One region of the Rhizobium sp. CB3090 genome, then DNA from elsewhere that is predicted to be linked to it. Evidence: riboswitches for the same ligand, from Rfam matches in the RefSeq annotation. Region 1 holds a riboswitch; the other holds the start of a gene.
The links. Region 1 has a riboswitch for FMN ahead of ribB (3,4-dihydroxy-2-butanone-4-phosphate synthase). Riboswitches for the same ligand answer to the same signal wherever they lie in the genome.

Region 1 (3,404 bases):
CGGGCGTCATCGTCAATCGCGGCCTGAACCAATGCCATTACAACGCCTCCAAGGCCGGCGTCATCCACATGTCGAAGTCGCTGGCGATGGAATGGGTCGGCCGCGGCATTCGCGTCAACACGATCTCCCCCGGCTATACCGCGACGCCGATGAACACCCGGCCGGAGATGGTCCACCAGACAAAGCTGTTTGAAGAGCAGACCCCGATGCAGCGCATGGCAACGGTCGATGAGATGGTTGGCCCTGCCGTATTCCTGCTTTCGGAGGCGGCAAGCTTTGTCACGGGTGTCGACCTGCTGGTCGACGGCGGCTTCTGCTGCTGGTGATAACGATTGACTGGGAGAAATCCAAATGAACCGCTTCGAAAACAAGACCGTCGTCATCACTGGAGGTAGCCGGGGCATCGGTGCCGCCATCGCAAGACGCTTTGCGAAAGAAGGTGCAAATCTCGTCGTTTCCGCCAATGAAGAGTCGGTGCACTCCGTTGCCGAGCAGATCAGGAAGGACGGCGGCAAAGCGATCTCTTTCGTCGGCGACGTCACGGACAAAGCAAGCGTGAAGGCTCTTTATGACGCGGCGGAAAATGCCTTTGGTTCGGTCGACGTATCGATCCAGAATGCCGGCGTCATTACGATCGCACGGATTGAAGACATGACCGAAGGCGAGTGGGATAAGGTCATGGCGGTCAATACCAAGGGGGTCTTCCTATGCGCGCAGGAAGCGATCCTGCGCATGCGCAAGCATGGTCGCGGCGGACGTATCATCAACACGGCATCGGGGCAGGCACGCGACGGCTTCATTTATACGCCGCACTATGCCGCCTCGAAGATGGGCGTGGTCGGGATCACGCAGAGCCTCGCAAAGGAAGTCGCCACCGAAAACATAACCGTCAATGCCTTCTGCCCTGGCATCATCGAGACGGACATGTGGGCCTATAATGATCAGGCCTGGGGCAAGCTGCTCGGCAATTACGGTCCGGGCGAGTTGATGAAGGAGTGGGTCGAAGGCATTCCGATGAAGCGCGCCGGTTCAGGCGAAGACGTCGCCGGCCTCGTCACCTTTCTCGCGAGTGACGATGCGGCCTACATCACAGGGCAGACGATCAATGTCGATGGCGGTCTCATCATGTCCTGACCGCGGTCGGTTAAGAGAAAACAATCTGTTCATCGGTTGCGTCGCATAAAGAACAGTGAGAGGGAAACTGCCCTCTTGCGGGAGGCCATATCGATCGCCTATCTTATCCGCGTTCTCAGGGCGGGGTGAAACTCCCCACCGGCGGTATCGAGGAAACTCGGAGCCCGCGAGCGCCTCCGTGGATCGCGGAGGGTCAGCAGACCCGGTGAGAGGCCGGGGCCGACGGTTAAAGTCCGGATGGAAGAGAGCAACCGTGCGAGCGCAACCGGTGTTGTTGCGCGTCCGCAGGCTTGTTCGCCCAAGGGATAAACAGTGACTTCGAAAGAAGTCTTGGATGCTGCGAAAGCGGCTAACCCTTGAAAGGCAAAGTGCATGGCAATTTCTAAAATCGAAGATGCAATCGCGGCGATTTCGCGTGGCGAGATCGTTGTTGTCGTTGATGATCAGGATCGGGAAAACGAGGGCGACCTTGTGATTGCGTCTGATGCTATCACGCCTGCGGCAATTGCCTTCATGATGAATTACGCACGCGGACTGATCTGTGTGGCAATGGAAGGTGAAAGGCTGGATGAGCTCGACATTCCCCTCATGGTTCCGCGCAATACCGAGCTTCTGAAGACCGCCTTCACGGTGTCCGTGGACTATATTCCGGAAACGACGACAGGGATTTCCGCAGCCGATCGCGCGGCAACGGTCCGCGCCCTCGTCACAAAAGGCACGAAGCCTGACGACTTTGCCCGCCCGGGGCATATTTTTCCGCTACGCGCACACCCGGCGGGCGTGCTTGGACGTCCCGGCCATACCGAGGCAGCCGTCGATCTCGCAAGACTTGCCGGCCATTCGGGATCGGGGGTGATCTGCGAAGTTGCCAATGACGACGGCACCATGGCGCGGCTTCCGGATCTTGAGAAGTTTGCCGAACGGCACGGTCTTCTTCTGGTGACGATCGAAGATCTGATCGCCTATTTGGCTCGTCAGCGCGACCTGGCGACGCGGGAAATGTCCGCCGCCTAATCATTATAGATAAATGCAGGCAGGACGCCCAATTGCGGGCGTGCCATGCCTGCATAACATTCCAGACCTGCGCTGAGCCGGCCGGGAATGGAGCGAGAGGCGTATCTGACACCCCTCGCCCCGTAGTCAGTTCGACCCTTTACCATACCCGGAGATTCCAAACAGGAAATCCGGACGTTTCCTCACCGTCCGGAAGGCAGATATCCTGGCGCATACGATTGGACAGTTGAGAGGTTTGATTTACCGTTTGCTGATGCCTCCACGCGGCGAGGAACAACGCAAACGCGGTCTTCCGGACGCCGAATTTCAGGCAAAGTTCATCAACGGTCGCCGCAAGAGTGCCGGCAACTAAGGATTGTGCTTCACGCATAGTTTCTTTCCCGGCGCAACTATGCAGCCAGGTCCTTTCGAAGGTCAAAAGACGCGCGGATACAGACGCGGAAACGCGAGCGAACGCTCCGGTAGCCGGTCACGTCAAGATAATGAGGGAAATACTAAACGGGCAGAAAATCCGAAGGCTTAGTAGCCTGGATGACCGTAGTGGCTTTGGTTTGATACATGTCGCATCGACACCACCATGGCTGTTCCGCCAGAGAAGCGATTAAACACGAGAATGGATTTCATTTCACGCCTCCTCTGATTTGATTGCGGATGCGGCTATGTTACACGAGATCGGCCAATCGGCAAGCATGCAATTTCACATTGTAGAATATCAGGCGGAATCGTTGCGAGAAAGCAACACTATTGCCATACTCTTCGGCCCGGACTCGCTATCATCTACCCACTCCATTCAGCGACAAGTGACTTGCTCGGCAGGCGCTATACTTGACCACGCATTATCCTTGCCGCTTTAGTGCAAGATGTTTCGGCGGTCCGTGAAGAGTAGAGTAGCGGACGAAATCGGCCGGGAAATCTTGGGAGGACCATCTCTTGTCGCTAAGGCACCAGATCATTGCGCTGGCGATCATTCCGCTTGTGATCGCGATACTGGCGATCACGAGCTTCATCACTTGGCAATCGGCGAACCTCACGCAAGTCAATATCGCGACCTTCGAACAGAACATGCTGAAGTCCAAGGAAACGGAAATCCTCAATCTGACCCATCTGGCCCTTTCGGCGATCCAGGCGACCTATGGAGATGCGGCTGCGGACGATCAGGCCGCCAAGGAAAAGGTCGCGGCGATCCTGGCTTCGCTCGACTATGGCAAGGACGGATATTTCTTTGTCTACGACTATGACGGAAACAATATCGTCCA
Region 2 (3,404 bases), on a different replicon from region 1:
GCCTTCATCACGCTCGCGATCGTCATGGGTGAATTCACCATGGCGTCGCTGCTCAACCGTCCGGCTTTCGGGCCTTATATGCAGCTCATCGGCGCCAACCGAGCTTACGAGCCGTCGGCGCTGGCGATCATCGCGCTCGCTGTAACCTGGCTCAGCATGGGCCTGCTCCAGGCCGTTTCCCGCTTCTCCAAATCTGCTCCGATTAAGGCGTAAGGCTTCACACCATGGCTTTTCTCGAACTCACACACATCAAAAAATCCTTCGGCGAGGTGCAGGTCGTTCACGACTTCACCATGCATATCGAGAAGGGAGAGTTCATCTCCTTCCTCGGACCGTCGGGTTGCGGCAAGACGACCGTTCTGCGCATGATCGCCGGCTTCGAAACGCCGACCGCTGGCACGCTGACGATCAACGGCAAAGACCAGCGTCCGCTGAAGCCGAACCAGCGCAACATCGGCATGGTATTCCAGGCCTATGCCCTGTTTCCGAACATGACCGTGCATGACAATGTCGCCTTCGGCCTCAAGGTCGCCGGTATGGCCAAGCCCGAAATCGACAAACGGGTCAAGGAAATGCTCGGCCTGATCAAGCTCGACCATCTCGCCGGCCGTTATCCCTTCCAGATGTCGGGCGGCCAGCAACAGCGCGTAGCGCTTGCTCGCGCCATCGCTGTGAAGCCGCAGCTTCTGTTGCTCGACGAACCGCTTTCGGCGCTGGATGCCAAGATCCGCGTCTCGCTACGCGAAGAAATCCGCGCCATCCAGCAACAGCTCGGCATCACCACCGTTTTCGTGACGCACGACCAGGAAGAAGCTTTGTCGATCTCCGACCGCATCGTCGTCATGAACGCTGGCCGCGCCGATCAGATCGGCACGCCCTTCGAAATCTACAACAGGCCCGCCACCCGCTTCGTCGCCTCCTTTGTCGGCACCTTGAACCTCATCGAAGGCAAGGTCGTCGACCCGGACAGCAACCGCATCATGATTGGCGATCAGGGTGTAACCCTGAAGCAATCGGTCACCGCCTACAAGCCCGGCGACACCGTATCGCTGGCGCTGCGTCCGGAAGCCGGCTCGCTGGCAGAATCGGCCAAGGGCGACACTGCCTTGACCGGCGAAGTCTCCTCGGCTCACTTCCTGGGTTCGGTCATCCGCACGCGCATGAATGTCGGTGGCAACACCATCTCCTTCGACATGTTCAACAGCCCGGGCATGATGCCTCCCAGCGTCGGGGAAAGGGTCACGCTGCGTTTCGCCTCCTCCGATCTGCTGGTCATTCAGGACTGATCGACGGAACAATTGGACAGATTTTTCGCAAGCGCCGGGTAAATCGCCCGGCGTTTTTCTTTGATTTCTGTTGCACCGCATCTATAGTCCAGCCGTTCTCAGGGCGGGGTGCAATTCCCCACCGGCGGTATGGAGACTGGTCTCCGAGCCCGCGAGCGCCTTTCGGTTCTGCCGGAAGGGTCAGCAGATCCGGTGAGAGGCCGGAGCCGACGGTATAGTCCGGATGGAAGAGAGCAAGCCAGGTCGAAGGCTCCTTCGCATAGGGGGCTTCTGCGACCTTGCGTGTTCGCCCAAGGGATATTGAGTTAAACCCTTGAAAGGCAAAATTAATGACCATTTCCATTTCGACACAACCGGGCCGCATAGCGTTGATCCGAGCCCGCTGGCATGCCGACATCGTCGATCAGTGCGTCGATTCCTTCGTTGCCGAATGGCAGAAGACCGAGGGCGCCTCCCCCATCGACATTTTCGATGTACCGGGTGCCTTGGAAATCCCGCTGCATGCCCAGACGCTCGCGCGCAACGGCCGCTATAGCGCGATCATCGCGACCGCTTTCGTCGTCGACGGCGGCATCTACCGCCACGACTTCGTTGCCGATACCGTTCTCGACGCGATGATGCGCGTGCAACTGGATACGGGCGTGCCGATTCTTTCGACCGTGCTGACTCCGCACCATTTTCAGGAGACGGAAGCGCATATTCATTTCTTCAAGCAGCATTTCGTCATCAAGGGTCAGGAAGTGGCAAATGCCTGCCGACAGATATTGAGCGAACGCGCCAAGCTGCTGCCATCGGTGACTGTCTGAGCTAAGATGACGGAGGCGGTAAAGGCCCGCCTCCATTTCTCCGGCAAGGAGCATCGCATGACCGTCCTTAGAATTGTGCCCAATCTGCATGCTGCCGATCCCGCCAGCGCTCAAGTCTTCTATGGCGACCTACTCGGCTTAGATATCGTCATGGACCACGGCTGGATCAAGACCTTCGCCTCGAACGCACAGACCGTCCCGCAGATCAGCATAGCCAGCGAAGGCGGATCAGGCACGATCGTGCCTGATCTTTCGATCGAGGTCGACGATGTCGATCAAGTCTATCAGCGCGCCCAATCAATGCAGTTCGATATCGTCTACGATCTGAATGATGAACCCTGGGGCGTCCGGCGTTTCTATGTCCGCGACCCGTTCGGCAAGATCGTGAATATTCTGTCGCACCGATAGGCCATTCATCCCAAATCGATCTTGAAGGTCACCCGCTCCGCCGACCATAGAGTCTCGGCATAGGCGATGGGCACGCCATCGCTATCGACATCCACCTTGAGGATCACCAATACCGGTGCGGATTTTGGCTGCCGCAACAACCGCGCCTCCTCGGCACTCGGCATGCGTGCCTCGATCTCCGTCGACAGACGCACATAGTCGTGGACGCCGTAGCTCACGAGCGCCGCGCTGATAGTCTCGTATTGCAGCCTCGCTCTATCGAAATCAGGAAAGCGGTCGGCCGGATAATAGCTGTCGCCGAGTTCGACGGGAACGCCGTCTGCCGTCATCACGCCGCGGCGATGGATGACCGGCGCGCCGGACGCTAGCTTCAGCCGCGCCGCGACCCGTTCCGACGCTGCAACGATCTCATGGATCAGTAATTCACCGCCCGGCTCGAATCCCTGCTCGATCAAATTCTTGGAGAACCGCGTCTTCTTCGACAGCGTATAGTCGAGAGCCCCTTTATGGACAAAGGTTCCCCGCCCTTGCTCGGCACGCACGAGGCCCCGCTGCTCCAGATGACCGAGCGCCTGGCGGACGGTGAAGCGGCTGACGCCGAAGCGTTCCATAAGCTCGGGCTCGGTCGGCAATTTGGCGCCGGGAGCAAAGGTCCCGGCGGCGATATCAGCCGCCAGGATTTCGCCGATCTGATGCCAGAGAGCGCTGCCGCTCTTGCGATCGATCGTCTCCATGTCACAGGCGCTTTTCGAGCCGGAACAACAGCTTGTATTCGGCGGGATAAGCCAGAGCATCGAGAATGCTCGGATAATATTTGCGATCCTTCGCGCCGCTGACGAAGCCGTCATAGCCGAAGCGCTTGACGGAGACATTGAATCCTGCGGCAATGAAGGCGTCGATATAG

Region 2: linked by a shared signal. The riboswitch ahead of QA646_RS09700 (6,7-dimethyl-8-ribityllumazine synthase) and the one ahead of ribB (3,4-dihydroxy-2-butanone-4-phosphate synthase) in region 1 are both predicted to bind FMN.

The regions. Positions count from the first base shown of each region.
Region 1 covers NZ_CP121663.1:117,971-121,374, reverse strand. The annotation lists gene QA646_RS19380 (SDR family oxidoreductase) at 1-326, shown strand, start outside; gene QA646_RS19375 (glucose 1-dehydrogenase) at 352-1,134, shown strand; FMN riboswitch at 1,242-1,387, shown strand; gene ribB (3,4-dihydroxy-2-butanone-4-phosphate synthase) at 1,507-2,148, shown strand; gene QA646_RS19365 (DUF1127 domain-containing protein) at 2,288-2,518, opposite strand; gene QA646_RS19360 (cache domain-containing protein) at 3,079-3,404, shown strand, end outside.
Region 2 covers NZ_CP121662.1:2,003,146-2,006,549, forward strand. The annotation lists gene QA646_RS09690 (ABC transporter permease) at 1-213, shown strand, start outside; gene QA646_RS09695 (ABC transporter ATP-binding protein) at 225-1,286, shown strand; FMN riboswitch at 1,377-1,525, shown strand; gene QA646_RS09700 (6,7-dimethyl-8-ribityllumazine synthase) at 1,616-2,092, shown strand; gene QA646_RS09705 (VOC family protein) at 2,150-2,500, shown strand; gene phnF (phosphonate metabolism transcriptional regulator PhnF) at 2,506-3,234, opposite strand; gene QA646_RS09715 (methyltransferase domain-containing protein) at 3,236-3,404, opposite strand, start outside.